3 regions of the Rossellomorea sp. KS-H15a genome follow, and region 3 is predicted to be linked to each of the others. Evidence: riboswitches for the same ligand, from Rfam matches in the RefSeq annotation. Region 3 holds a riboswitch; each other region holds the start of a gene.
The links. A riboswitch is a leader RNA that binds a small molecule or an ion and turns the genes downstream of it on or off. The one in region 3 is predicted to bind S-adenosylmethionine.
Positions count from the first base shown of each region.

Region 1: linked by a shared signal. The riboswitch ahead of metK (methionine adenosyltransferase) and the one ahead of mmuP (S-methylmethionine permease) in region 3 are both predicted to bind S-adenosylmethionine.
Region 2: linked by a shared signal. The riboswitch ahead of M1J35_RS01880 (sugar ABC transporter substrate-binding protein) and the one ahead of mmuP (S-methylmethionine permease) in region 3 are both predicted to bind S-adenosylmethionine.

Region 1 covers NZ_CP096886.1:4,075,174-4,085,598, reverse strand. Annotated here, with positions in the region: gene M1J35_RS20945 (ABC transporter ATP-binding protein) at 1-175, opposite strand, end outside; gene M1J35_RS20940 (ABC transporter substrate-binding protein) at 245-1,201, opposite strand; gene M1J35_RS20935 (alpha/beta hydrolase family protein) at 1,433-2,215, shown strand; gene M1J35_RS20930 (DUF2584 domain-containing protein) at 2,242-2,484, shown strand; gene M1J35_RS20925 (hypothetical protein) at 2,524-2,856, opposite strand; gene M1J35_RS20920 (biotin transporter BioY) at 3,022-3,582, shown strand; gene M1J35_RS20915 (GNAT family N-acetyltransferase) at 3,621-4,412, opposite strand; gene M1J35_RS20910 (lmo0937 family membrane protein) at 4,595-4,744, shown strand; gene pckA (phosphoenolpyruvate carboxykinase (ATP)) at 4,806-6,395, opposite strand; SAM riboswitch class I at 6,715-6,858, shown strand; gene metK (methionine adenosyltransferase) at 7,075-8,277, shown strand; gene M1J35_RS20895 (gamma carbonic anhydrase) at 8,391-8,906, opposite strand; gene M1J35_RS20890 (alpha/beta hydrolase) at 8,991-9,794, shown strand; gene M1J35_RS20885 (tetraprenyl-beta-curcumene synthase family protein) at 9,808-10,425, shown strand, end outside.
Region 2 covers NZ_CP096886.1:397,925-408,349, forward strand. Annotated here, with positions in the region: gene M1J35_RS01865 (DUF2529 domain-containing protein) at 1-87, shown strand, start outside; gene M1J35_RS01870 (ABC transporter permease) at 139-1,125, opposite strand; gene M1J35_RS01875 (sugar ABC transporter ATP-binding protein) at 1,094-2,629, opposite strand; gene M1J35_RS01880 (sugar ABC transporter substrate-binding protein) at 2,646-3,722, opposite strand; SAM riboswitch class I at 3,819-3,926, opposite strand; gene M1J35_RS01885 (CTP synthase) at 4,094-5,698, opposite strand; gene rpoE (DNA-directed RNA polymerase subunit delta) at 6,152-6,715, opposite strand; gene M1J35_RS01895 (hypothetical protein) at 6,876-7,058, opposite strand; gene icmF (fused isobutyryl-CoA mutase/GTPase IcmF) at 7,547-10,425, opposite strand, start outside.
Region 3 covers NZ_CP096886.1:1,586,581-1,597,005, forward strand. Annotated here, with positions in the region: gene M1J35_RS08175 (protein adenylyltransferase SelO) at 1-712, shown strand, start outside; gene M1J35_RS08180 (zinc-binding dehydrogenase) at 775-1,809, shown strand; gene M1J35_RS08185 (cysteine hydrolase family protein) at 1,989-2,561, shown strand; gene M1J35_RS08190 (TetR/AcrR family transcriptional regulator) at 2,707-3,336, shown strand; gene M1J35_RS08195 (ABC transporter ATP-binding protein) at 3,339-4,040, shown strand; gene M1J35_RS08200 (ABC transporter permease) at 4,073-6,256, shown strand; gene nei (endonuclease VIII) at 6,327-7,151, opposite strand; SAM riboswitch class I at 7,289-7,395, shown strand; gene mmuP (S-methylmethionine permease) at 7,488-8,900, shown strand; gene mmuM (homocysteine S-methyltransferase) at 8,869-9,819, shown strand; gene M1J35_RS08220 (Gfo/Idh/MocA family protein) at 9,973-10,425, opposite strand, start outside.

The DNA of each region.
Region 1 (10,425 bases), 1.9 Mb from region 3:
GTTGAATGAGACCGGCAATGATGGAAAGCAGCGTCGTCTTTCCGCATCCCGATGGACCGATGAATGAGACGAATTCCCCTTCTTCCACCTGCAACGAAATGTCTGTGAGGGCATGGGTGGCCGTTTTCGGTGAGAAGTAGGTGTGGTGGACGGAATCGATCGATAGAAAGTTCACTGTTTTAAGCCTCCATTTTCGAATTTTTTTATAACGGAAGGGCTGACATGTGTCAGCCCCCGGGTATTGCTACTTTGCTGCTTTTTCAGCGATGGAAGTGTTTACGAGCGTTTTGTGATCGATGGATTGAGGGAGTTCACCTGCTTCATCCATGATGGCCTGAAGATTGTTCCACTCTTCTTCATCCAGGATCGGGTCTGTTGCGAAGGATCCTTGTGATTTATACCGGTCGACAACCGTTTCAATCAGGTCCACTTCCGTATCTTCAAAATATGGCTCAATCACTTTGGCGATGTCGGCCGCTGAATGTTCTTCCACCCATTGCTGGGCTTTGTAAAGGGCTTTCGTGAATTTCTCCACCGTTTCTTTGTTTTCTTTCATATAACTGTCTTTCGCCATGAAGGTTGTATACGGCACATGCCCTGATTCGGTCCCAAAGGAAGCAACGATATGGCCTTTGCCTTCTTGTTCGAAGATGGAGGCGGTCGGTTCGAATAATTGGACGTAGTCGCCAGTACCGGATGCAAAGGCATTGGCAATATTGGCGAAATCAATATTCTGAATCAGGTTCAAATCGTTCTGAGGATCGATGCCGTGATTCTTTAACACGAATTCCCCGACCATTTGCGGCATGCCGCCTTTACGCTGGCCAAGGAAGGTCGAACCCTTCAACTGATCCCATTCGAAGTTCTCCACCTTTTCCCTGGAGACGAGAAACGTACCGTCGGTTTGGGTTAATTGAGCGAAGTTGATGACGGGATCATCCGATCCTTGTGCATGGACATAGATGGACGTTTCAGAGCCGACCAATGCGACATCCGCACCGTTTGATAATAGGGTGGTCATTGTTTTATCCCCTCCCCATGTGGTGGTCAGTTCGATGTCGAGTCCTTCTTCCTTAAAGAATCCTTTTTCAATCGCTACATATTCAGGTGCGTAAAAAATAGAGCGGGTCACTTCCGCTACACGAACCTTCTGGACAGCCTCCTCTTTTTCTCCACATGCAGTCAATCCAATGGTCAGCATAAGAATGAGGAATACACCTAAACCGCTTCGAAGCCATTTTTTCAATTTAATCTTCCTCCTTTACTTTTCCACGTAATCAGTAGTCGGGATGAGTGCAGCCCTGCATTGTTTATTTCATTGGCAGTAGGGTAGGATGGTCATAAAGCAACGTGAATTCAATTTGCTAAAATAGTCTATGTAGAGTATAAAAAATGTGTGAATACCCATAGCACGTTTTGAAAGGAAGAGAATATGAAGAACGGAATGATCGTGAAGAAAACGTTGTTTCCCTCTCCGAACCCACATGTCGAATTATATGAAATTACCTATCTATCCTCGGGACTGAGGGTGAAGGGCTTACTGGCTGAGCCTGTGTTAAAGGGTACATACGACGGTTTCCTTTATTTAAGGGGAGGGATCAAAGGTGTCGGCATGGTCAGGCCCGCCAGGATCGCTCAGTTTGCATCACACGGATTCATCGTGTTTGCGCCATATTACAGGGGGAACCTGGGGGGAGAAGGGAATGAAGATTTCGCCGGGGATGACCGTGAAGATGCTGTTGCAGGCGTAGAACTGTTGAAAAATCACTCCCGGGTCGCAAAGAATCGTATCCATGTTTTCGGCTTCTCGAGGGGCGGTGTCATGGCCCTGATGGCAGGGATCGAGTCGAAGGACGTGACATCCATCGTCACATGGGGAGGTGTGTCTGATATGTTCTTGACGTATGACGAACGAAAGGACATGCGGAGAATGATGAAGAGGGTGATCGGGGGAAGTCCGAATAAAGTGCCCGAACGATACGAATGGAGGACTCCCCTGTATTCACTTGAAAACCTTGAAGCGCCGGTCTTGATCATTCACGGGGAAAAAGATCAGAACGTTTCCGTCGAGCATGCATATAGATTAGAAAAACGATTGAAGGAGCTCGGGAAACGGGTTTCGTCCCATTATTTCAAAGAGTTTACGCACTACTTTCCGCCACGGAAGAATCAAGAGATCGTTTCCCTGCTGGCATCATGGATGAAAAATCAATAAACTAATAAGGATTGAGGTCATATAAGATGGGCATGGGTCTTGAGTTGAATACGATGATTGTGACAAAAGGAAAAGAAATGAGGAAAGAAGAGAATTTGTTTCAGCTTCAAAAGGATGGATATCGCCTCTATCCGATGCATCTTCCCATAGATGTGAAAAAAACGAAGCACAGTGATCCGAGTGGTTTCGGGAGAATTGAAAAGATGGAGTGGAAGGATGAGAAGACGACGATCGTCTACCGGCTCATTTCCCTCAATTCCACCAATTGAAAACGGAAGGCTGTAAACAAATGCTTACAGCCTTCCGTTTTATTTGATCTCCTCATATAGCAGATAGCGGTTATCCTTCGTTTGTGCGATTAGATAGTTCTTGTGGTCTTTTACGCTATAAATGGGGGTACCTTCCGCCAGCGTATTGGCGGTGAAATTATTGACGGGGTGATACTTGGTTTCGATCTTTTCTTTAATGGATCCTACCTTTTTCTGAAGGGTGAGTTTCTTCTCGGCAGATACCTTTACATACTCTTTGTCGTTCACGACCATCATATCCCCATACCCGCATAATTCATACGATGCAGGTTTCTTCTCCCCGCAGGCACTCAATAGGAATACACATAACACTAATACGGCCAGACGCTTCATATGTCTCCTCCTTTTCCATTCCGCACATACTCAAAAGATATTCAAGCTTGTACGCTAACATGATATTTTTTCCGCTTTTTTTATGAAAATGGTGCTTCCTTAATTCCTTGGATTTGTGTAAACTTAATGGTATAAGAAGTTTACATACATAAGGGGGATTTACAAATGAATGGAGAAAAACTGAGGATGATTATTCACTGTGCCATCTTTGCTGCCATGACAGGAATACTCGCACAGATTGAAATACCACTGCCACTCGTCCCCATCAGCGGCCAAACCCTGGCTGTCGGGATCACGGCTACGATACTTGGAAGCAGATACGGGGCGCTGGCCCTGATATGCTATGCGGCACTCGGCGCGGTAGGGGTCCCGGTGTTTGCCGGTTTCAGTGGAGGGGCACAAGTCCTGGTCGGTCCGACCGGAGGCTATATCTTCGGGTTTATCATTGCGGCTTACTTTACAGGACTCATTCTTGAAAAAACGAGATTTACGATTCCGATGGCGATAATCGCCAACACCGTCGGCATGATCATCACGTTAATTCTTGGGACCATCCAACTGAAATTTGTGGCGGATCTTGGCTGGAGTCAGGCGATGGCAGCGGGGGTTTATCCGTTTATCGTCGTGGGACTCATTAAAGCATTCCTGGCAAGCTGGATTGGAATCACAGTGAGAAAACGCTTGGTACAGGCGAAATTGATCCAGAACCGGAACGTGGCAGCATAATAAAAAAGTGGACTCCTATTTTTAGGAATCCACTTTTTTTAGTTGAATTTATACATTGACCAATAACCAATGTCTTTAAAGCCGATACGCTTATAAATTTTTCCTGCTTCAGGATTGTCATAAAAGAGGCATAGTTCTTTTCCTTCGTTCAACACGTCACGGCAAAGCTTTGTCATGCACTCTGTTGCGTAGCCCTTTTTCTTGTATTGGGGATGTGTGCATACGGCGACGATCATGGCGGACATGCTGTTTTCAGCTGTTGTGGAAGCGGAAGAAACGAACTTTCCGTCCTCTTCTACATAGTAACTGCGGGCTACGCCCTTTTCCATCCCATGCTTTCTTTTCTCTACGGTAAAGTCTCCTCCGCTGAATTCCGGGATAGCGTTCAACAGTTCCACGAGTTGCGGCAGATTGGTGAAAGAAGCTGCTTTCACATGAGGAAGCTCCCGGTCTTCCATAGAGGATGCACTGTCACATTTGGCGTAATACATATGTCTTTTCGAATTGATTTCCCTGGATAAGAAGGGTTCAACTTCAGTGACAATCCGTTTCAATCCTGAAACGATGCTGTAGTCTTCTGTTCCGTTGATAATGGCGGCAAAGCCTTCTGCGTCAAAATCCCCCATGGAATAAGGGATGAAATTTTCCCTGTATTTGAGGAGGATCCCCCGGAGATTTCCTTCCTCATCAAAATCTCCCCAAATCTTCTGGAAATCCTGTTCAAACCCAAAGGCTTCGATGTCCCCGATGATGAACAAGTTCTCAGCAGGCTGCTGCTGAATGAGTCGCTGACAAATAACATGATCTTTCTCTGTAAGCTGTCTGATCATCTCAATTCCCCCTGTAAAATTTAATCATAATCATACCAAAATTAGTAATATTTAGTAAAGTGTTATTTTACTTTGGAATCGAAAAAAAGAATAGGGAAATGGTAGTGGTTTTAAATTTCATCTTTTAGGGAAACTTATGAGCAATACTCGTTTTTCTATAACAGTTCTAAGGAGGAGCACACATGCTTTGGACCATCATCGGAATCTTATTAGTTCTTTGGTTACTAGGATTGATCTTTAAAATCGGTGGAGCCGTCATCCATGTTCTACTGATCATCGCCGTTGTCGTATTCTTATTCAACAGAATCACCGGCCGGAAAAAAGGGCTATAACGATAACAAAGGTCCGTCCCTCAGATTTGAGGGACGGACCTTTGTATGTTAGTTAAGTGATTTATTTAACGGACGGGCCGCCTTTTTGTTCGATGTCAGAAGGGACGTTCGAGAATTTCTTGAAGTTCTCGTTGAATTTGTGAGCAAGTTCTTTTGCTTTGACTTCATAAGCCGCTTCATTGGACCATGTCTTCTTAGGTTGAAGTACTTCGTCTGGAACACCAGGAACGTGAACCGGGATGTTCAGACCGAAAATCTCGTCTGTTGCCGTTTCCACATTCGTAAGTTCACCCTCAAGTGCCGCCTGTATCATGGCGCGGGTGTAGGAAAGCTTCATGCGATTCCCAACTCCGTATTCTCCGCCGGTCCAACCCGTATTCACGAGGAATACCTGTGCATTGTGCTCATCGATCTTCTTACCGAGCATTTCTGCGTAACGAGTGGCAGGAAGCGGAAGGAATGGAGATCCAAAGCAAGTTGAGAAAGTTGCCTGTGGTGAAGTGATTCCACGCTCCGTACCTGCAAGCTTCGATGTATATCCACTTAAGAAATGATACATTGCCTGTTCTTTTGTCAGCTTGCTGATCGGAGGTAATACGCCGAAAGCATCAGCTGTTAAGAAAACTATCGTATTTGGGTGTCCTGCGATACTTGGTTCCACGATGTTTTCCATCGCTTGAAGGGGGTAGGCAGCACGCGTGTTTTCTGTTAAAGTGTTATCATCATAATCCGCGATGCGGGACATATCATCAAGAACGACATTTTCAAGGACCGAACCGAAACGGATCGCATCAAAGATCTGAGGTTCTTTTTCACGTGTCAGCCCGATGCACTTAGCATAGCATCCGCCTTCGATATTGAATACGCCGTTCGGGGACCAGCCGTGCTCATCATCACCGATCAAGCGGCGGTTTGGATCAGCGGATAAAGTCGTTTTCCCTGTACCGGACAATCCGAAGAACAATGCTACATCGCCTTCACGACCTACGTTCGAAGAGCAGTGCATGGAAAGGATGTCGGATTCAGGAAGTACATAGTTCATGACCGAGAAGATGGATTTTTTCATTTCACCGGCATATTCGGTACCGCCGATCAACACGATCCTTTTTTCAAATGAAACGATGATGAACGTTTCAGAGTGAGTGCCATCCACTTCTGGATCAGCCTTGAAGTTCGGTGCTGAAATGACGGTGAATTCAGATTGATGATCTTTTAACTCCTCTGTTTCCGGGCGGATGAATAATTGGTGGGCAAACAGATTATGCCAGGCAAACTCATTGATCACCTGGATCGGTAGTCTATGTTTCGGGTCGGCACCTGCGAATCCTTTAAATGAAAATACTTCTTCTTTTTCTTTTAAGTATTCGATGACTTTCGTATATAATTTATCGAACGATTCCGATGAGATCGGCTGATTGACAGAACCCCATTCGATTTTATCTTTCGTCGTTGGTTCTTCAACAATAAATTTATCTTTAGGAGAGCGTCCTGTGTATTTACCAGTTTCTGCTCTGATTGCACCTGATGAAGTTAAAACGCCTTCATTTCGTTGAAGGACCTTTTCGACTAGTTGAGAAACAGATAATTGTTCCTGGATGTTTTGACCATTAAGTAATTCCGTTAATTCATTAGACATGCTCACTGAATTCATTCGAACCCTTCCTTTATATAAATTTATTTAAATGGTATCGTTTACTTTACAAAAATAGTATAACACAATCAAGCTATTAGTCTATACTATTTATTTAATTTTATAATGTGTCTTCATTTTGTCACATTTCTTGACCGAATAAAGCATGTTTCTTCTTATTTATATGAAATGCACCTCGCAATGTTTAGCCTCATTACCCCATTAGGTTATGTAGATGATAAAAAACAGGCTGAAACCACGAAATGAATGGTTAAACCTGTCATTCAAAAAAAGTTGACACCACTTGTCCTAACCGTTATCATTGTTCCTTGAACGGATACTCTTATCCTGAGCTGGTGGAGGGAGCAGACCCTATGAAACCCAGCAACCTGCTAAATAGTGAATGGATCCATTTCTTTAATGAATCCGATTAAGCGAAGGTGCTAAACTGAGGCAAGGTCTCTAAAACCTTGAACGATAAGAGAGAAAAGGCGCGGCTATGATCTGAAACCTTTCCTCTGAAACTTTTTTCCCCGAGGAAGGGTTTTTTCTGTTTATAGTGGACCACATGCACATAAATCATGATTTATTTATAAAAGAATCATGTTTACTTCATACTACTTAGGGAAATGAGTACCGTATCTGTTTACTGTTTTGTCAGAAGAATCGTTCTGACAAATATGCTTAAGGAGGAACCTTGATGTCAACTAAACGTCGTCTGTTTACATCTGAGTCCGTAACCGAAGGACATCCAGATAAAATTTGTGACCAAATTTCTGATTCAATTCTTGATGCAATTCTGACCAATGATCCGAATGCACGTGTAGCGTGTGAAACGTCTGTCACAACGGGTCTTGTGCTTGTTGCCGGTGAAATCACTACGAATACGTATGTTGATATTCCGAAAATCGTTCGTGAAACGATCCGTGAAATTGGCTATACACGTGCGAAATACGGCTTTGATGCTGAAACATGTGCAGTTCTGACTTCCATTGATGAGCAGTCTGCCGATATCGCTCAAGGTGTCGATCAGGCCCTTGAAGCCCGTGAAGGTCAAATGACGGATGAAGAAATCGATGCAATCGGTGCAGGTGACCAAGGATTGATGTTTGGATTCGCTTGTAATGAAACGAAAGAGCTTATGCCTCTTCCGATTTCCCTTGCCCACAAAATCTCCCGTCGTTTAACAGAAGTACGTAAAGAAGAGATCCTTCCTTACCTTCGTCCGGATGGAAAAACACAAGTAACCGTTGAATACGATGAAAACGATAAGCCGGTCCGTATCGACACGATCGTTATCTCTACTCAGCATCACCCTGAAGTGACGCTTGAGCAAATCCAACGCAACCTGAAAGAATATGTCATCGACCCGGTTGTACCGAAAGAACTGATCGATGAAGAAACGAAATATTTCATCAACCCGACTGGCCGCTTCGTAATCGGTGGACCACAAGGTGATGCAGGTCTGACAGGACGTAAAATCATCGTTGACACTTATGGTGGATACGCACGTCACGGTGGCGGTGCCTTCTCTGGTAAGGATGCAACGAAAGTGGACCGTTCAGCGGCTTATGCAGCGCGCTATGTAGCGAAGAACATCGTGGCAGCGGGACTTGCTGAGAAATGTGAAGTTCAATTAGCGTATGCAATCGGTGTGGCGAAGCCCGTATCCATCTCCGTTGATACATTTGGAACAGGGAAAGTGTCAGAAGATGTATTAATTGACGTTGTGAGCAATAACTTTGACCTTCGTCCTGCAGGAATCATCAAGATGCTTGACCTTCGTCGTCCGATCTACAAGCAGACAGCTGCTTACGGACACTTCGGCCGTAACGATCTTGATCTTCCTTGGGAACGCACGAACAAAGCAGATGCGTTGAAAGCAGAAGCATTAGCTGAATAAGGAAAGATAGAAGAGACCAACACTTTTTGGGGTGTTGGTCTTTTTGTTGATGATCAAAAGAAAATCTTCCATGAGTATTCTCAAGGAGGATGGGGTATCCCAAGTATAGGAAGTTAAAACGGTTTGATGTTCTTATAATATTGTCCTTTTTCTGCGTATTCTCTTGAAATGCGCTTCATTTCACTGATATCGTGCTCATTGAGCTCCCTCACGACTTTTGCCGGCCGTCCGAAGGCAAGGGTATTTGGCGGGATGACTTTCCCTTGTGGGACAAGGCTTCCGGCTCCGATGAACGCCTCTTCGCCGATTTCGGCATTATCAAGGATGATGGAGCCCATGCCGATCAATGCCTTTTTCCTGATTTTACAGCTATGTAGGATCACCCCATGGCCGACGGTCACTTCATCTTCAAGGATAAGAGGGTTATTTGGACTCTGATGGAGAATGGAGTTATCCTGTATATTTACTTTATCCCCGATTTTTGTGGGAGCGACATCCCCCCTGATGACGGTATTGAACCAGATACTTGATTCTTCACCGATCTCCACGTCCCCTGAGATGGTGACATAATCGGCGATGAATGCCGAACGGGCGATGATGGGTTTCTTATCATAATACGGATAGAGCATTTTTTACTACCCCTTTCAATAATATTTATTATAATAATGGTAGCAGAATTCATTCATGGAGAGAACTACAAAGGAGGAATTGCCATGTGGAAATGGGAATCAGATCAAGAGGCAAAGGCAGTCATCGTCATCATTCATGGAGCGATGGAACATCACGGAAGATATGGTTGGCTCATTGAAATGTGGCGTGCATCAGGCTTTCACGTCGTCATGGGTGACTTACCCGGTCAGGGAATGACGTCAAGAAGCCAAAGGGGACATATCGATTCCTTTGATGAATACATTGTGGAAGTGAAGGACTGGGTCCAGGCAGCCTATCAATTTGAACTGCCCGTCTTTGTGATCGGCCATAGTATGGGCGGGCTAATCGCCATACGACTCCTGCAGGAATCCCATGTGAACGTAGCAGGTGTCATTTTATCCTCGCCGTGTTTAGGATTGGTTACGACCCCGGCTAAACCGGTCGAGCTATTATCCCTCGGTTTAAATAAAATCGCTCCGATGGTGAAGTTCCCCTCAGGATTAACCATCGATATGGCGACCCGAAACGCAGATGTCCGGGAAATCGACAGCAATGATACGCTTTATATCACGAAAGTATCTGTCCGCTGGTACAGGGAGCTTGTACAGGCGATGAAGCAAGCATTTGCCAACCTGGAAAAAATGCCAGACGTCCCATTGCTTGTGATGCAGGCAGGGGATGATAAAATCGTCGAAAAAAAGACAGTGAAAAAATGGTTTAATGAGCTGTCATTATCTGAAATGCATTACAAAGAATGGCCAAAGTGCTATCATGAAATTTATAATGAACCTGAAAGAGAAGAGATCTATGAGTATTCTAAGATCTTCATTGAAAGCAGATTGAAAGCGCTGGGATACATTTTGTAAAAGAGGTGATGAAATGTCGATACCAAGTGATCCCTTTTCATTAATGACAAGAGTGTACCGCACCGTTTTTCCCATCGTGCACGAAGAATTGGACGGCTGGAAAAAGCGGGCGGAAAAAATACCGAATCAGGAACTGAGGAATCAGGCACTTGCGAGCATCCAGCATAAAACATTCCATTGCGAGGGAGGATCGATCCTTTCCCTTCTGGCATTGGAGCATAAAGCAGATACGATCCGGTTCATCGTCGCGTATCAGACGATCAGCGATTACCTGGATAATCTGTGCGATCGCAGTGTGTCCCTTGATCCCGATGACTTTGCCCTCCTGCATCAGTCCATGAAGGATTCCTTGACGGTGGGGGCAGAAGCTGTCAATTATTATGCTTTAAGAAGGGACCAGGATGATGGAGGATACCTGAGGGATCTGGTCCTGACATGTCAATCCGTTTTGCGCAACTTACGCCATTACGAAAGCATCAAGGATGATCTCCTTGAACTGTGTGAGTATTATTGTGATCTGCAGATACATAAACACGTGAAGAAAGAAGAGAGGGTGGCCAGGCTTCAAGGATGGTTTGAAACCCACCGCCCGAACCTGCCTGAAATGGACTGGTATGAGTTTTCCGCTTGT
Region 2 (10,425 bases), 1.2 Mb from region 3:
AGTTTCCCGTCAAGCATGGCTGCCCTTTATCTCTATTTCGCATTGGGGTTTGTGATCCGTGAGATGTTGGAGGAGTATGAGGACTAATTCCTGAAAGTAATCGAGAGGCACCCGACCGGGATGCCTCTCTTATTTTTTTCAACCTTTGCGCTTTTTCGCATGAATATACGTCACGGCCAACGCTAATACCAATACACTTCCTTTGATGATTTCAAATGCATAGTATGGGAGGTTCATCATGGTCAATCCATTCAGCAGGACCCCGATCAGGGCTGCCCCGAAGAAGGTTCCGAGTATGTTGGGTTTTCCGGCACCGAGGACGGAAAAGCCGACAAATACGGCTGCGACGGCTTCCATCAGCAGCGGGGCACCGGCGTCCATCTGACCGGATCCGACCCGGGCCGTGAACAGGATTCCGCCGATCGATGCGAATATGCCTGACAAAACGTAGGCAATCAGCTTCACTCTCTTCACACGGACTCCGGATAAGCGTGAGGCTTCTTCATTTCCCCCTGTCATATACAGGATACGGCCCCACGTGGTGAAATGCATGATCACATACACAATCGCGACCAGTACGAGCATGATCCATACCGGTACCGGCAGGCCAAGCCATTTCCCCTGACCGATCCACAGGAACGTGTCGGAGAATTCCCCCGGCGCCGTGCCTCCGGTTGTCATGGGCATGTGATTGTAAATCGAATAACCTTCTGTATATGTACGGTGAACACCTGAAATGATGTACATGGCCCCTAATGTTGCGAGGAGATCGGGAATACCGAATTTCACGATCAGTAAGGAGTTGAACAACCCCACCCCTGCCCCCACCAGTAATGGAGCGAGAAGGACGATCCACAGCGGGGCTTCATACCAGACCATCAACGATGCAGTCACGACCGTGGATAAGGAAACCGTCGATCCGACAGACAAATCGAAGCCGTCGACAATGAGGGTGAAGGTGACCCCGATGGCCACCAGTGTGACGATGGAAATCGACCGCAGGATATCTGACAGATTCCCGTATGTAAAGAAAAAGGGATTGTAGAAGCTGAAAAAGAGGAGGATCACCACCATCAGTACAATGGCACCGTATTTAAATAGTAAGTCGAGTATCTTGCCTTTCATGCACATCCGTCCCTCCTGAAGCATAAAACAATATGATTTCCTGCGTCGCTTCTTCTTTTGTTAGTTCTTTGACGATCCGGCCATCATACATGACGAGAATCCGGTCCGAGATCGCCAGGATTTCTTGTAACTCACAGGAAAAGTAGAGAATCGCCTTCCTTTTTTCGGCGAGGTCTTGAATAAGGGAGAAGATTTCCTTTTTCGCTCCCACGTCCACCCCTTTGGTCGGTTCATCAAATAAGAATACCGAAGCCTCATCCGTGAGCCACTTTCCGATGGACACCTTCTGCTGATTACCCCCACTTAAAAAGTTCGCCTGAACATTCTCATGGGCGGTCTTGATTCCAAGGGAGCGAATTTTTTCCTGAGCAAGCTTTCGTTCCTTCTTCTTATTGATCCATAACCCGTTGGATACTTTCTTCAAGGAAGGAAAGCTGAGATTGTGCTGAACCGATTCATGAATGAAGAGCCCCTCTTTCCGCCTCTCTTCGGGAACGAGTGCCAATCCATTTTGAACCGCGTCCTTGGGAGAGTGAATCTTGAGCTTTCTCCCTTTGAGGAAGAACTCTCCTCCTTCAAGGCGTGAGGTTCCGAATAAAGCTTTGGCAAGCTCCGTTTTTCCAGCTCCGACAAGGCCCGCCACCCCGACTATTTCTCCTTCTTTGACCGATAAGTGAATATCCTTCACTTTCCGACCATCGTCGAGCCCCTTCACCTCATACAGTGTTTCACCCGCGACAAGGGAGCCCTTCTGGAAATCTGCCTGGAATGCCCCACCCAGCATGGCCTCTATGATTTCGTGGGAGTTCGTTTGATGTGTTTCATACGTTCCGACTGTCTCCCCGTCTCTCATCACGGTGATGCGGTCGGAAACTTGAAACACTTCAGGCAGCCGGTGGGAGATGAAGATGATCCCCACTCCCTCTTCTTTCAAATCGTCTATCACCTGGAATAACCTTTCTGTTTCTGAAGAACTAAGTGGTGCCGTCGGTTCATCCAGGATCAGTACTTTTGCTTTGTGGAGAAGGCTACGGGCAATAAGGACCAACTGCTTTTCAGCCAGACTTAACGAAGCGGCGGGCTGATGCAGGGGGATCGATTCGGCCCCGATCTTAATGAGTGCCGCCTCTGCTTCTTTTTTCAGCTTTTTTTGGGTGATGAAGAGGGAACCTTTTTGCGAGAAATGATCCAGGCAGATATTTTCCGCCACCGAGAGCTCGGGAACGATGGCGGTATCCACTTCCTGGTAGACACAGTGAATGCCGTTTTCCTTGGCTTCCTTCGGAGATTCATAGACTCTTTTTTCAGAGAGAAGAGTGATATCTCCGCTGTCCCCGACATAAGCTCCTGATAAAATTTTCATCAGGGTGCTTTTCCCTGCGCCGTTCGCTCCCAGCAGGGCATGAACTTCTCCCTCCCGGACATCGAATCTAGCATTTTTCAAGGCTTTCACGCCAGAAAAGCTCTTGTTGATACCCGACATAGTCAATAGTGGAGACGTCATCGATCCCAGCTCCTTTCTAGTTTGTGAACGAAGATTCGAGCTCTTTCAGCTCATCTGTATACCCCTGCTCACTCGCTCCCCATCCTTCAATATGCTCGTTCAATTGATCCGTTGTAATCGATTCTTTCGGTAAAGCAGTTTTTTCAATGAACACGGGGTCCAATTTCACTTTTTCAGGCGTTTCTTTCCCGTTCAGCTTTTGATAAAGGAAGCGGACCTGGACCCTGCCGATATCTTTCGGATCTACCGCTGCCGATGCCACCCATGGGCTGCCGTCTTTTTGAATGATCTGAAGATCCTCGTCACTCATGTCGATTCCGTATACTTTGATTTCATCTCTTCCTGCCGCTTCAATTGCACGGACGGCCCCTTTCGCAAATTCATCCCACGCTGCCCAGACAGCATCGATGTCCCCTTTGTTTGGGTATTGTTTCAAGATCGCCTCCATCTGAGCCTGTGTATCAAGCGCTGTATTCTGACTCGCTGCTCCAAATGCCGCGACTTCTTTAATATCCGGATTCCCCTTTAAAAATTCTTCGTATGCCGCCTGACGTCTTTCCATGGGTGCAAAGCCTGCGACCCAAATTTTTACGATTTCACCTTTGCCGCCAAGCTCATCTGAAAGCTTCGTCAAGGTTTGTTCAGCCATTTGTTTGTCCCCCTGCTCGAGGACCGTCACTCCTTTTGATGCCACGTCCGCATCGAAGACGACAACCGGAATATTTTGGTCTTTCGCCTTTTCCACCCCTGATTGCAGTGCTCCTTTCGTTCCATGGTCGATCAGGATCCCATCAAACTTCTGGTTGATGGCCGCGTCCAGGTTAGAGGACATTTTGGCGAGATCGCCTTCCGAAGTGAACACTTGAACCTTCCCCCCGAACTTTTCCACCTGTTCCTTGACCCCTTCAATGTATTGAGCGGAAAATGTCCCGAGATTGATTTGCATGATAAGGGCGATTTTTTTATTGGCTAACGGATGATCGGAAGTCGCTTCCCCGCCGTCTGCTTCCGCCTCCTGTGATACCTTTGGCTGACAAGCCGCCAAACTGAAAAGTAGTGCGATTAATACGAGTAATGATGCCGCTTTTTTCATCTTTCTTTTCTCCTCCCGAGGGTGTCCCCCTCTATTTTTTCAAATAAAAAAACCCCTTTTCCCAAGAGAAAAGAGGTTTATGTATAAATAAACGTGCTCTTATCACTCAGGAAATGCTTCCTGCAGGTCTTAGCACCTTTCCGTCATAAACGGTAGGTTGCCGGGCGTCATCGGGCCAGTCCCTCTGCCAACTCTTTATAAGAGAATATGAAATTTGGTTGTGTTCGCTTTTGCTATAATCGCTATATTAACGATATGTGGAAATATTGTCAATATTCTTTTTAAAAAAATTCTGTGGCGGGTCTCCGGAAATGATCACCCAACACTACAAAAAAGCCCTCCCAAACCGGGAGGGCTCTATCAATCAAATCTTATTTCTCACCATACGCAAGGGACGCTTCCACGAAGTCTCTGAATAGAGGCTGCGGGCGTGTCGGGCGTGATGTGAATTCCGGGTGGAATTGAGATGCGACGAACCATGGGTGGTCGCTCAGCTCGATGATTTCCACAAGGCGGCCATCCGGGCTTGTGCCTGAGAAGATGAATCCGGCTTTTTCCATTTGCTCACGGTAGTGATTGTTGAATTCGAAACGGTGACGGTGACGTTCGTATACGACTTCTCCATCGTAGGCTGCATAGGCTTTTGAACCTTTTGTCAGCTTACATGGGTATAGTCCGAGACGAAGGGTCCCGCCAAGGTCTTCGATATCCTTTTGTTCCGGTAAAAGGTCGATGACCGGATATGGCGTTTCAGGATTCAGCTCAGCAGAGTGTGCTCCTTCAAGTCCAAGGACATTACGCGCATATTCGACGGATGCGAGCTGCATGCCAAGGCAGATTCCAAGGAAAGGAATCTTGTTTTCACGGGCATATTGCGTCGCAGCGATCTTTCCTTCGACACCACGGTCACCGAAGCCGCCTGGTACAAGGATTCCATCCACGTCAGCAAGCTTCTCTGCCACATTTTCGTTGTCGACAAGCTCAGAATTCAACCATCTCACTTCAATATCGCTGTCGAAATGGTAACCTGCATGACGAAGGGCTTCCACTACAGAAATATAAGCATCCTGTAATTCAACATATTTCCCTACAAGAGCGATCCTTGTTTTGCGGGAAAGGTTTTTCACCCGGTCAACCAGTTCATTCCACTCGGTCATGTCTGCTTCATGGCAGTTCAGCTTCAAGTGCTGACACGTGATTTCATCAAGTTTTTGATCCTGAAGGGCAAGTGGTACAGAGTAAAGCGTATCTGCATCCATTGCTTCGATTACGGCATGTTTATCGATATCACAGAATAACGCGATTTTGTCTTTCATATCCTGGGTCATCGGCATTTCTGTACGTACAACGATGACATTTGGCTGGATACCGAGACTGCGAAGCTCTTTTACACTGTGCTGGGTCGGTTTCGTCTTCATTTCACCCGCCGCTTTGATATAAGGAATCAGCGTACAGTGAATGTACATCACGTTGTCACGACCGACATCACTCTTGATTTGGCGGATCGCTTCAAGGAATGGAAGGGATTCGATATCCCCGACCGTTCCACCGATTTCCGTGATCACGACATCAGAATTCGTTTCGCGGCCGGCACGGTACACGCGCTCTTTGATTTCATTTGTGATATGCGGGATGACTTGTACAGTCCCGCCAAGATAATCCCCGCGGCGCTCTTTTTTCAGAACAGTAGAATAGATTTTACCCGTTGTCACAGAGCTGTATTTCGTCAGGTTGATGTCAACGAAACGCTCGTAGTGACCAAGGTCAAGATCCGTCTCAGCACCATCATCGGTTACGAATACTTCACCGTGCTGATAAGGACTCATCGTTCCCGGATCCACGTTGATGTATGGATCGAACTTCTGGATGGTGACGCTCACTCCACGGTTTTTCAATAGTCTTCCAAGGGACGCTGCTGTGATCCCTTTCCCTAGTGACGACACTACGCCGCCTGTTACGAAAATATACTTAGTCATGTATATGTCCCCCTTATAAAGTAAGTTTGGTTCAAAAAAAGTAGAGGGTGTCTCTTATGTAGTCATGTCATGAATTTATCTTGTTCAAAGAAGGACAAGTCCATTCTCCCAAAATAAAACCAAGTGCATAAACCAGCTAAAAGACAGCCTCTTATTATCAAGATACGTAAAGATGTAAGGGGTCTTAAAAGAATCGATCCTTCACACTTAAAACCTTGTCATGTCAAAGCATTCTTCTGTATAAAAACAAAAAACGCCCCGCTTACAATCTTGTAAGGGGAGCGTGATATACGTGATCTGTCCCTTTTTAGGGAGCCCAAATAAAATACTACCTTCCTAAGAGGTAGAAGTCAAGCATAGAATAAGGGATAGAATTTTCACTCATTTCACGCAAATCAAAAGGCCCCCGGAAGGCCCAAAAGCCTGGCGGGAGCCATACTGATTCGGGAGAGATTATTTCTCTTCCTCTTCTTCCAATTCGTCTTCTTCGTCTTCATCTTCATCGTCGACATCGTCGAATTCATCGATTTCGAGCTCTTCCTCGTCCTCATCAAGATCCAGATCCTCGTCTGCATCATCAACATCGACATCGTCGTCGTCATCCGTCAAATCATCATCGTCGTCTGCATCGTCCAGATCATCATAATCGAGATCTTCATCATCAAGATCATCGAAATCATCCAGATCCAGATCTTCGTCTTTCTTCTTCGCTTTTTTCTTTTTGCTGGATTTCATCGTTGGAACGGTCTCTTCCTCGATTTGATCAACCGGGTACCATTCTCTTAATCCCCAACGGTTATCACCCATGGCAATGTATCGTCCGTCAATATTCAAGTCCGTGTAGAATTGAAGTAAACGGCTCTTAACCTCTTTATCAGAGATTTCAAGCAAACCTTTGATTTCGCTTACGATCTCTTCAAATGCCATCGCTTGCTTTTTCTCTACTAAAATTTCATGTGCCAATTCAATGAATGACGTTTGACGCAATTCTTCTTTGGATAATTGCTTAAGACTCACTTTACGCACTTCCTTTCTCTATTTCACACTCTACTAAGTAGAGTAAAAAAGGGCAAAAATTCTCCATTATCAATTTTAACCATATTCAACATTATAAACAATATAAATCACTTTATGCCAGACATATCTCGATTTTCCCGCATTTTTTTCGCATCTGATTTCAGGATGGTCTGCCATTTCCTAACTTCTCTTCTTTTTGACCGTTTTTGATCACCCTGAACGCTTCATAAAATAGATAAAAAGAGAGCAGGAAAAATGGGATGGCACCCAGTTGAAATTGGTATAAAAGGATGGCGGCGTATATGGTGATGATGAATAGTATGCAGCGTAAAATGGTCTTCACATTCTCACATCCAAACGTATGTATCGTACTTCCCCTGTCTACTTATCTGATAATTCTTATTATATAGGATATCTTACCCTATAAGTATTAAGTTCATGTTAAAAGTTGGTTGATTTCGTATAAAGGATAGACGGTTTGGCGGGATTTTAAACTTGTTGGGCTTTCTTTTTCATTTTTTATGAGAGAGACGTGGTTGATTTCCGCTTCAGGCACTCGCTTTCCTCGGGGCGTGAGTTGAGCCTCCTCGGCTTCGCCTGCGGGGTCTCAACTTTCCCGCTGTTCCCGAAGGAGTCGAGTGCCTTCCGCTTCAATCAACTTAGTATCAAGTCTTTTTATAAGCAACCGTAAACAACCTATCTACTTGAAACGCTACCAAAAAAGCTTCATACCACCATCATTCATACTATGCATACTGATCATCAAATATAAGCCATTTGTAAAAAAGAGACTACTGCCCCCCTACAGTAGTCTCTTTTTCCTTTTCGTTGTTACATGTTGCGTCGGTATTGGCCGCCTACTTCGTAGAGGGCGCGTGTGATTTGGCCGAGGCTGGCAACTTTTACGGTTTCCATGAGTTGTTCGAAGATGTTTCCTCCGCCCACGGCTGCCTGTTTCAGGCGGGTGAGGGCTTCTTCGGTTTTGTCTTTGTGCTGTGATTGGAAATCCCGCAGATTATGGATTTGTGTCTCTTTCTCTTCTTTTGTGGCACGTGCCAGTTCCATACTGTCCATGTCTTCTTCAGAAGGCGGATTCGGATTCAGGTACGTGTTCACTCCCACGATCGGCAGCTCACCTGAATGCTTCTTCATTTCGTAGAACATGGATTCCTCCTGGATCTTGCCCCGTTGATACTGGGTTTCCATCGATCCCAGTACGCCGCCGCGGTCATTTAAGCGGTCGAATTCTGTGAGGACCATTTCTTCCACGAGATCCGTCAGCTCTTCTACGACGAACGATCCTTGAAGCGGATTTTCATTTTTCGATAATCCGTGTTCTTTCGTGATGATCATCTGGATCGCCATGGCACGGCGCACGGATTCCTCCGTCGGTGTCGTGATCGCTTCATCATAAGCGTTCGTATGCAGGGAATTACAGTTGTCCTGCAGGGCCATCAACGCCTGGAGCGTCGTACGGATATCATTGAAGTCGATTTCCTGGGCATGAAGGGAACGACCTGATGTCTGAATGTGATACTTCAGTTTCTGACTGCGTTCATTCGCACCGTATTTATCCCTCATCACCGTCGACCAGATGCGTCGTGCGACACGTCCGATCACCGTATACTCAGGGTCAAGGCCGTTCGAGAAGAAGAACGATAAGTTTGGTGCAAAGGCATTGATATCCATTCCACGGCTTAAGTAGTATTCCACGTACGTGAAACCGTTCGCCAATGTGAAGGCAAGCTGGGAAATCGGATTCGCTCCCGCTTCTGCAATGTGATAGCCGGAAATCGATACAGAGTAATAGTTCCGTACTTTGTGATCGATGAAATATTGCTGGATATCCCCCATCATGCGGAGGGCGAATTCAGTTGAGAAGATACATGTATTCTGACCCTGATCTTCTTTTAAAATATCTGCCTGAACCGTTCCTCGGACGACTTGAAGGGTCTGTTCCTTCACTTCCACATACTCTTCGACTGTGAGTACGCGGCCAAGCTCTTCTTCCTTCATGCGGATCTGCTGATCGATCGCCGTGTTCATATACATGGCAAGGATGATCGGTGCAGGACCATTGATCGTCATGGACACGGATGTGGAAGGAGCACACAAGTCAAACCCGGCATACAGCTTCTTCATATCTTCCAGCGTACAGATGCTCACTCCGCTCTCCCCGACTTTTCCGTAGATGTCAGGACGGTGATCCGGATCTTCACCATATAGGGTTACGGAATCAAATGCTGTACTCAAACGTTTCGCATCATCATCTTTCGACAGGTAGTGGAAACGGCGGTTCGTCCGTTCAGGCGTTCCTTCACCGGCGAACTGACGCTTCGGATCCTCTCCTTTACGTTTGAACGGGAATACTCCTGCTGTATAAGGGAACGAGCCTGGAACATTCTCTTTGTACACCCAATCCAGAATTTGACCGTAGTCCTTATATTTCGGAAGGGACACTTTCGGGATATCGAGTCCGGATAAGCTCTTTGTCTTTAATTCAGTGACAATCTCCTTATCACGGATCTTTGTGATGAATTGATCCTTGCTGTACGTTTCTTTAAGGTCATCCCATTTTTGTAAAATCTGTTTCGATTCTGATGTCAGTTTGTTTTCGACTTCTTCTTTCAATGTTTGAAGGGACGTCACGACCCCGTCATTCGTTTCTTTTTCATTGACCGCTTCGATTGCCCCTTCAAGCTGGAACAAACGGCGTGCCAGGTTTACCTGCTCTTCTGCTTTTTTATGATAATTGCGGACGGTTTCTGCAATCTCACGGAGATAATAACGGCGATTATTTGGAATGATGACGTTTTGCTTTTCCACATCGACATCTTTCGAGAAGCCCGTTTTCCAATCCAGCTCCATTTTCTTGTTCACCGTTTCAATGATGGCTGCAAATAAAGCATTTGTGCCCGGATCATTGAACTGGCTGGCAATCGTTCCGTACACAGGCATGTCATCAAGGTCTTTATCAAACAGCATATGACTGCGCTGGTACTGCTTCTGTACCTGGCGTCTCGCATCCTCAGAGCCTTTGCGCTCGAACTTATTGATGACGATCAGATCGGCATAATCGATCATATCGATTTTCTCAAGCTGGGACGGGGCACCGAACTCACTTGTCATCACGTACATGGACATATCACAGATCTCAGCGATTTCCGCATCCCCCTGCCCGATCCCGCTCGTTTCCACGATAATCAGGTCATATCCTGCCGCTTTCACGACGTTGATCGCGTCCTTGATCGCCAGTGAAAGTTCCGTCTTCGATCCACGTGTAGCAAGGCTTCGCATGTAAACACGGGGATTGAAGATCGCATTCATGCGGATCCGGTCCCCAAGTAGGGCTCCACCTGTTTTTTGTTTCGTTGGATCGATAGATAGAATCGCAATCTTCTTTTCAGGGAGTTCATTGATGAAACGACGGATCAGTTCATCCGTCAATGAACTCTTCCCTGCTCCACCGGTTCCAGTGATCCCAAGGACAGGCGCTTTTTTCGCCAAGCTCTTGATTTCAGAAAAAACGGTCTGGGCTGTCGCTGCCACTTCTTCATTGGCCCCGACTTGATATTCGGCAAGTGAGATCAGCTTCGATACCGTATTCACATCTCCGGTTGAAAGCTTCTCGACTTCCTGATTCACGCTTCCCTTGATGGTAGGGAAATCACATTCCTCGATCATCTTATTGATCATGCCTTGAAGACCCT
Region 3 (10,425 bases):
TACTGACAATATGACGATCAGCGGGGAAACGATTGATTACGGACCCTGTGCTTTCATGGATGCGTATGATCCGAAAACGGTCTTCAGTTCCATCGATGCACAAGGAAGGTATGCATACGGGAATCAGCCGCCGATCGCTGGATGGAACCTCGCCCGCTTTGCTGAAAGCCTGCTCCCGGTCCTTCATCCTGAACAGGAAGAATCCCTCAAGCTTGCCCAGGAGGCGGTTCTGGAATTTCCTAAGTTATATGAAGGACACTGGCTTGACGGCATGAGGGCCAAGCTTGGGATATTCAATGAAGAAAAAGGGGATCGCGCGTTGGCTGAAGAACTGCTGGATCTCATGAATAAGCATCAGTCAGACTTTACGAATACGTTCCGGAGCCTGACATTGGGGCGTGAAGAGTCAGATGTATTCAACACATCTGAATTTACATCTTGGAAGGAACGATGGAAAGAAAGGCTGAGCAGACAGGACGAGACGATGGAAGCGTCCAAGCAGCGGATGCGCACGAGTAATCCGTCGGTCATCCCGCGTAACCACAGGGTGGAAGAAGCACTTCAGGCGGCAGTGGAAGAAGATGATTTCAGTGTCATGACCGACTTGCTTTCGGTTCTGGAAGATCCATACGCTTACTCTTCAGATCAGGAAGAGTATTGTAAGCTTCCGAGTCCGACGAATCGTCCTTACCGAACCTTTTGTGGAACTTAAAGGGGTTGAGGGTAAGGGTTTCGGCAACACTATAACCAGAAAAATGGAAAGGTGGAACGCACATGAAGGCCGTTCAAGTTACAGGATATGGAGATGTCAACAAGCTCGAAGTCTCTGAGATTCCGGTTCCCGTCCCTCAAAAGGGGGAAGTTCTTGTCAAAGTAAAGGCGTGTGCCATTAACAATACTGAAATCTGGATGAGAGAAGGCGCATATGGAACGGAAGAGAAGTCTGGGTGGAGGCCTGAAGGGGTTCAGTTTCCAAGGGTTCCCGGTTCGGATATCACAGGTGAAGTGGTAGAAGTGGGAGCGGATGTTTCCGAAACCATGCTGGGTAAAGATGTTGTCCTGTTCCCATTCACTTCAAGCGGCACGGAAGGAAGCGAACATATATCAGACGATATGTCGTTCATCGGCTCTGAATATGATGGGGGATATGCTGAATACGTCGTATGGCCATCGGAACTCTGTTATGACATGCCTCTCTCCACATATGAAGAAAGTGCAGTGTTTTCCGTCAGCGGTTTGACGGCCTGGCATATGGTGGAACAGATCAAGGCTCAGCCTTCGGAAACGATCGTCGTGACCGGTGCCAACGGCGGTGTGGGATCATTGAATGTTCAAATTGCTTCCAGGGTATTCGGTGCAAAGGTCATTGCCATAGTAGGGGACTTGGCTTTGGAAGACAGGATGAAAGAGCTCGGTGCGACACACGTATTGTCCTATAAGTCGCCAAACCTTGCCGGTGAAATACTTGATGTAAATGGTGGTCCGGTTGATTCTGTATTGGATGTAGTAGGGGATGCACTATTCGAAACATCCCTTGAAGTCTTGAAAAAAGGCGGCAAATTCTGTATATCAGGGTCGGCCGGTGGTCAGAAAACACAACTCGACTTCAGAACCCTTTATTTAAAGCATATCACGTTCTATGGTTCGGTCCTGGGGACAAGGGAAGAGTTCAAACGCATGCTTGCTGCGATCTCGGAAGGAAAAATCAAGCCGGTCATTGACCGGACGTTCCCGCTCGAGCAAGCCCGTGAAGCACAAACCTATTTTAAACATTCAGGAAAGCTGGGGAAGATCGTCCTGCTTCCCTGACATACACGCGATGAAGCTCGGAGTCGAATGTGATTCCGGGCTTTTTTTTGTTGTATGAAAGGATTGTAAGGGGGATAAGCCGAACTATACACATATAGGCTTAGGGCGGTTCATGATGAAAAAGATGACCGAACGACATCCGTTTAAAAGAGGACTAAAATCGTAAAGGGGTTTTGTAAGTGAAGCAGGCATTACTTGTCATTGATGTGCAACAGGAATTAGTGGAAGGCAACGAAAAGGAACAGGCTGTCTTTCAAAAAGAAAAACTGATCGAGACCATCAACAGAGTGGTCGCAAAGGCAAAGGGAGTGGACGCCCACATCATCTTCATCAGGGATAAAGACGTCGCAGGTGGTACCGGCGAAGGGTTCGGGGTACATCGGGACCTAGAGATTCCGGATCATGCCGAGGTATTCGATAAGCTTGCGACCAATTCATTTTACGGGACGCCGTTACTCTCCTTTTTAAAAGAAAAAGAGGTAGAGCATCTCGTGATTGCGGGCTGTCAGACCGAGTACTGCATCGACACGGCTGTCCGTTATGCGACGGTCAGCGGATTCGATGTCACACTGGTGGCAGACGGCCATTCCACCAAGGACTCCCAAGCGTTGAAGGCCGAGCAAATCATCGCCCATCATAATCTTGCTTTAAGAGGGCATTACAATGTGGATCATTTCTCGGATGTGAGACCATCCAGTGAGGAACTGTTCCAGCCAAAGCATGATGAGTATCGGAAGGAATATGGTATGTAAGAAGTACGAGCCCATTTCATTTGATGAAGTGGGCTTTATTATTTCTGAGACAAGCACGGTTTGACAATCAATATTCTTCCAGTTAAAATATGAATGTATTCATAAATAAACGCGTTCATATTTTATAACCAAAGGAGCATTGATCATGGCAGGATTACGTGAAGATAAAAAACGGCAAACCCAGCTGAACATCATGGAATCAGCAAAGAACATTTTTTCTCAAAAGGGATTCGAAACGGCTTCCATGGTTGAAATAGCGAAGGATGCAGGAGTGGGGACCGGTACCATCTATAATTATTTTCCTTCTAAGGGGTCTTTGCTATTGCGGATTTTCACTGAAGAAGCGGAGGGGATGAAAGAAGCGCTTCAAAATCCGTTTTCCTCAGAAGAGGGTGGAGATCTGGTAGAAAGTGTGGTTGGTGCCATGCAGGGATTTGCAGCATTTTTTCAGCATTATCCGAAAGCATTTTGGCGCGAGCTGTTTCACGTGATGACGGGAGAAGTGGAAGAGAGCATCCGGTTGAGACAGGGGTTATTCGGCATTGATGAAGAGATGATGAAGTGGGTCATGAATTTAATCGAAAGCCATTCAGATTGCTTTGCCGTAAAGATCGATCCTGAAGAAGCGGCTTATGCCATCTATAGTGCAGCCATGTCCGATACGATGTTCTATATGTATAACGAAGAAATGGATCATGAAGCTTACAAGGAGCAGTTGGCGAGACACATACGATTTTTATTTGAAGGAAAAATGAAATCGGGAAAGAAGGAATGAACATGAGCATCTTGAGCATCAATGGAGTTCATAAAACCTACCAAAGCGGTCAAACCACCTTTCAGGCACTGACGGATATTCATGTAGAGGTGGAGGAGGGGGAGATTGTCGTCATCCTCGGTCCCTCGGGTTCCGGGAAGTCCACATTGTTGAATGCCATTGGAGGCATTGACGCAATTGATTCCGGGAGCATTGTGGTCAATAAGAAAGATATCGGCCGATTGAGTGACCGAGAGCTTGTGGATTATAGAAGGGAAGACGTTGGCTTTGTCTTTCAAATGTATAATCTGATCCCGAATTTAACGGTCTATGAAAATATCGAGTTGACGGCTAATATCAGCCGGGAGGCAATGTCAATTCCGGAGGTGATCCATGCTGTTGGATTGTCGGGGATGGAGGATCGCTTTCCCCGTGAATTAAGCGGAGGGCAGCAGCAACGGGTGTCAATCGCCCGTGCCGTCGTGAAGGCTCCGAAACTATTATTATGTGATGAACCGACTGGAGCATTGGATTCGGTCACATCAAAAGATATTCTGCAGTTGATCGAGAAAGTGAATAAAGAATTTAAAACGACTGTCCTTATCATCACCCATAACCAGGCAATCAAAAGCATGGCGAACCGGGTTATCACATTGAAGGACGGAAAGGTAGAATCCGACTTTGTCAATGAACATCAAACCTCCGCTGAAGGGGTTGAGTGGTGATGCCTCTTCGGAAAAAGCTTTTTCGGACCATAATGGAAAAAAAGGCGCAGTTCTTTTCAGCGTGGTGTCTGATTGCCATCAGCTCCATCGTATTTTACGCATTCACAGCAGCCGGAGCAAATCTCATTGATAATCTACAGATATTTTTTAACGAGAATAAAGTAGAAGATGCGCAGTTCATGACACAACAGCCTTTGAATGAAATCGAAGAATTGGAAAAGGAAAGTGGCGCGGAAATCGAGCAAAGGATGGCAATCGATCTTCCATATAGTAAAGATTCGACTCTCAGGTTGTTGGATGAGACGGATGACCTCAATCTTCCTACTATAGTGGAGGGGGAAAAACTGTCTTCGGACCGTGATATATTAGTGGATAAAGGTTTCGCCAAAGCCCATGGTGTGGCGATTGGAAATGAGGTTGAACTGGGAGGGGAAACGTTCCAGGTTGCAGGCTATATGGCGATTCCGGATTACATCTATCCATTAAAGGATGAATCGGGTTTCCTGAAAAATCCGGATGCATTCGGTGTCGCCGTCGTGAAACCATCTGTTTTATCAAAGTGGGAAAATCACCGGATTTACTATAGTATCCGTCTACCGGATGCTTCTCCGGAAGAACTGAAGAAGAGGATCAATCAAACGAATCAGATCATTAAATGGACGGATAAAAAAGATAATAACCGCATTTCCTTCATCAAAGGGGATATTGCCGGTGTCAAAAAGATGGGACAATTTCTTCCGATCGGTATTTTATTCATTAGTATGGTGATCATTCTTATATTATTGTGGCGCTTAATGAAGAAGGAATATGTACAGATCGGTACATTGTATGCCCTCGGCTACAGGAAAAGGGAAATTATCCGTCATTATCTTTCTTATGCCGGAATTCTTGCCACAACAGGAAGCGTGGTCGGTACGTTCTTTGGCTGGATATTCCTGCATCCATTGCTTTCCACTTTCGCGGCTTATTATAATCTGCCTGTACTGGATGTGAAACTGCATGTGGGTTATTTACTTGTGAGTATGTTTCTGCCACTTGTGCTGTTCATCCCGTTTACCTATTACTTGGTTCACCGTGTCTTGAAGATCCCGCCGGTGAGTTTGATAAAAGGTGGGGAACGAAAGGTCAAAGTGAAAAGGCTTGAGCGGTTGTTTAAAATGAAGAAGCTGCCGTTCCACCGGAAATTCGTGATCAGGGAAATCATGAGAAACCTTCCCAGGGCACTGTTTTTAATCATAGGTGTGATGTTTGCGACATTATTATTGTTGTTCGGATTCGTCACCAAGAATTCGATGGAGTACCTGGTGACATATCATTTTCAGCAAGTATATGACTATGAGTATAGCTATCTATTCAATGCTCCACAGACCATAGAGCCGGAATCGGGACAGGTGGGATCCGTGGCACCATTTACGACAGATGAGGAGAGTGTCATGATCACTGGCCTGAAGCCGGACAATACAGCCATTCGATTGCAGGACGGAAGCGGAGAAAGGCTGACATTCGATTCAGTGATCATGAATAAATCACTTTCAGATAAATTGGGGATTCAAGAGGGGGATTCAATTCATGTGACAAATGAATTGACGGACAAATCCTTTACTCTCACCATTGATCACATCGCTGAATCCTATCTTGGAAATATGATCTATATGCCACTCGATGAATTCAACCGATTAAATGATTATCCTTCGGGAAGTTATATGGAAATTTATTCAAACAAGGAACTCCACTTACCGGAAGATCAGATTGTCTCGATGACAAAGTCATCCGATACGATTGACGGTTTCAAGGAAATGATCAAGCCGTTGAACTATGGTGTGGTAGCGATTGCCCTTGTTGCTGCCATCATTGCGGTCATCATCATCTATATATTGATTTCATTATTAATCGAGGAAAATTCATTCAAAATTTCACTCATGAAAGTCATCGGCTACCGGGAGAAGTCGATCATGAACATGATGATCGGCTATAACATTTGGTTTATCATCCTTGGGTATGCGATAGGCATTCCCGTGACGATATTCTCGATTTCAGCCTTTATGAATTCCATCACTTCAGAAATGAATGTGACGATTCCTGTCAGGTTGGATTGGATGAGTGTCATTATCAGTTTCATCATCATGATCCTATCGTATTATGTTTCCCTGTGGCTGAATCGTCGGAAATTAAAAGGGATTTCAATGAAAGAAGCGATTAACCGGAGTACGGAATAGAAACTGTGGTTTGACGTTAAGCGGATAAAAGGGTCCGTGGCATTAAGATTGCCACGGACCCTTTTATCGATCATACGATTCCCTGACAAACCGGACAATGGTAAAGCCTTCTTGAAGAGGCCACCGTCTTCTCGATTTCGCTTCCACAGATGAAGCAAGATTCCCCTTCACGGTTAAAGACCCAGTGACGATAGCGGGATCGCTTCACACCTTTGGCTTTCAGTTTCTGTGCAAGGACGGGATCGTTAGTGATCCCCCCCGTTTCATACGATTGCTTTACTAAATCCATGATGGCATGGGCAGCTTTGTTTAATTGATCTTCCGTACAGTCTACAGGCCTTAGGGAAGGGTGTATGCCGGCAACAAACATAACTTCAGATCGCAAATAATTACCGATTCCGGCGACAAAGCCTTGATCAAGCAATAAAATCGACCATTTTCGGTTTCGGAATCTTTTATCTTTCATCCGCCCGACCAGCTCATCTACGGATACCTCTTCGCTTAAAAGGTCTGGACCGACTTTTGAGATGAATGGGTGAGATGGCACCTCTTCGTCCCTGAGAACCTCGATATCCGACGCACTATAGAGAAGGGCGGATTTTTTCTCGTTATGTAGGGCTAATCGGAGCTGACGATTTGTTTTAGGATAATTGTAGGTGTTTCTGATATACCATTTTCCGTAAAGTTGATTGTGGGAGTAGATGGTGTATCCATTATCAAAGCGGATGAGCATGGCTTTTCCTTTCGTATCGACTCTTCTTACGATAGACCCCTTCAGCAGATCTTCGTAGTCTTCTAAATGAGGGAAAGCAAAATAAACATCTTCCACTGTTTTATTTATAAGAGCACGCTCAACGTTATCGGCAGCTCTTCTGATTTCTGGACCTTCTGGCATGGCGGTTTCTCCTTTTTTACTTAGTTGTTCCCTTTTTATTCCTCAATGTAACCATTGGATGGGCTGGGCTATTCATCCGTTTCAGGGTATTGACATTATTCCGATATATTGATAAAGTTTTAAAAAATCAAAATATTTTCTTATCCAGAGAGGTGGAGGGACTGGCCCTTTGAAGCCTCAGCAACAGGTCTGCGAAGATACTGTGCTAATTCCAGCGGGTGATTCAAACCCTGATAGATAGGAGCAATCTTTTATTTGTCGGTGACGCACTCGTTCAGGGTGCGTTTTTTGTTTGTTCACTCATTCCTCAATTAACTTAGAAGGAAGGGTGTTTGTATGGAAAACGCAGGACAGAGTTTCAAAAGAAAGATGAAGACACGGCATTTAGTGATGCTGAGTCTTGGAGGGGTGATCGGAACCGGGCTTTTCTTGAGTTCGGGTTATACCATTCATCAGGCTGGTCCATTTGGGACCATCCTTGCATATTTAATCGGTGCGCTGGTGGTGTATCTCGTGATGCTGTGTTTAGGCGAGCTATCTGTCCATATGCCGGAGACCGGATCCTTTCATAGTTATGCTGCAAAATTCATTGGTCCGGGGACCGGTTATACAGTGGGCTGGTTATATTGGCTGACATGGACGGTGGCATTGGGGTCGGAGTTCACGGCGGCCGGCTTGATGATGCAGCGCTGGTTCCCTTCGATTAGTGTGTGGATTTGGAGCGCGGTCTTCGCTGCGTTGATTTTTTTCCTTAATGCATTGTCGGTGCGTTTTTTTGCTGAATCTGAATTTTGGTTTTCTTTAGTGAAAGTGATTGCGATTGTGGGGTTTATTGTGATTGGGGCAGGGGCGATCTTCGGGTTCATCCCCCTTGGTCATTCAGAGCCCGTTCCATTTTTCTCGAATATCACCGATTCAGGGTTATTTCCGAACGGGGCATTTGCCATCTTGATGACCATGCTTGCCGTGAATTTTGCTTTTTCAGGAACAGAACTGATCGGAGTAGCGGCGGGAGAAACAGAGAATCCATCCAGATCGATTCCTAAAGCCATCCGCACTACGCTTGTGAGATTGATTCTCTTTTATGTAGGGACGATTGTCGTATTATCTGCATTATTACCGAGCCAGTCAGCCGGTGTATTGGAAAGCCCTTTTGTCGCAGTGCTTGGACGGATTGGAATTCCTTTTGCCGCAGATATCATGAATTTTGTCATTATCACGGCTATCTTATCAGCGGCAAACTCAGGTCTGTATGCTTCCTCCAGAATGCTATGGTCTCTGGCTGATAAGCAAACGATCTCCCCGATTTTTGCCAAATTGACTGATAGGGGGATCCCTCTTAATGCGATTGTATGTAGCATGCTTGGAGGGGGACTGTCCTTGCTTTCAAGCATCATTGCACCGGGGACGGTCTACATCGTATTGGTTTCGGTCTCAGGTCTTGCCGTCGTGATCGTGTGGATGAGCATCAGTGCTGCCCAATTTCTATTTCGAAGACAATACATAAGGGAAGGAAACGATGTGAAAGACCTGGCCTATCGGACGCCGCTCTATCCACTGGTTCCCGTTACGTCATTTCTGCTTTGTCTCGCTTCCTGTATCGGCATTGCCTTTGATCCCACTCAGAGGATTGCCCTTTATTGCGGGATCCCGTTTATCGCCCTTTGCTATGGAAGTTATTATCTAACACAATACGTGAAGAAAAGAGGTACAGATCATGTCGAAGCAACTGAAGCTGAATCCCATTGAGGAGATTTTACAAACACATTCCCTGATGATTTTGGATGGAGCATTAGCCACAGAGCTGGAATCACATGGCTGTGATTTAAATGATCCCCTTTGGTCAGCCCGTGTACTCCTAGAAGAACCGGAAGCGATTCAGAAGGTTCATGCTGATTATTTCCGTGCGGGAGCCGATTGTGCGATTACAGCCAGCTACCAGGCATCGGTGGATGGTTTTCTGAAGCGTGGAATAGAGAAACCTGAAGCGCTGGAGTTAATTAAGAAAACAGTTACTCTTGCCAGACAGGCTCGGGATGAATTTTGGAAGGAAAAGAAGGTGAATTGGGATCGTCCGAAACCAATCGTCGCCGGTTCTGTAGGACCTTACGGGGCATACCTTGCTGACGGCTCTGAATATGTAGGGGACTATGGTGTAAGTGATCAACTTTTAGCAGATTTCCATTATCCGAGAATCAAGGCATTAGTGGAGGCGGGTGCTGATGTGCTGGCATTCGAAACCATCCCATCTTTCCAGGAAGCAAAAGTACTCGCTTCGCTTTTAAAAGAATTTCCGGAAACTTGGGCATGGCTGTCTTTTTCATTAAAGGATGGAGAGACGATAAGTGATGGAACGGGGATTGAAGAGTGCGCGCGTGTGTTCAATGATCATGAACAAATCGCTGCGATTGGTGTGAATTGTACACCGATTCCCGCGGCTAAGCTTGCGATGAGCGTACTAAACAAGCATACTGATAAGCCAATCATTGTGTACCCCAACTCAGGTGAAACGTACGAAGCTGAGACTAAAACGTGGAATGGGGAGGAAGCCTATTGTGCGTTTGATGAGGATTCAGTAGTTTTGTATGAAGCAGGAGCCCGTATCATTGGTGGTTGCTGCCGTACACATCCGGGGGATATTGAGGCGTTGGTGAAGAGGTGGAGGTAATCCATATGCTTACATGCAAAGGCCCAAGTGGTGAACCACTTGGGCCTTTGCATGATTATGGCTACTATTATTGAATAGAAAACCTCTCTTTGGCGAGATATAGGGGGTGGGTTACGTGCCCCTCCCACTATGGCAAGGCTCCCCTTCGTTCAATTAGTCGACCATTCCCACAATTCTTTCACAAATCTCATGGGTGATCAAAGAATCCTCGATGGAAGGGTCCGGTTCCTGCCCTTTTTCCACACATTCGAGGAAGTGATCGACCAAATCATAGAATCCCCGTTTATACAGCGTGGGTTCCCAATCCCCAAAGGAGGAAACACTCATTTCTTTGTTATGATAATGTGTCGTTTCAACAAGGCTGTTGACGACATATTTGTGATGGCCTGCAGAGTATTCGATGATTTCTTCCGTCACGCCTCCGTCACGATTCATGATGCCGACTGCCGTACAGTCTTCACCGATGAGCTGTATGACGAGATGGTGAAGGAGATCTCCTTTTTTCAATGACTGAACCTTTACATCTTTTACAGTTGAATCCATCAGGAAGCGGAGAGTGTCTACTACATGAATGAAATCTTCGACAACAAATCTTCTTGCCTTGTC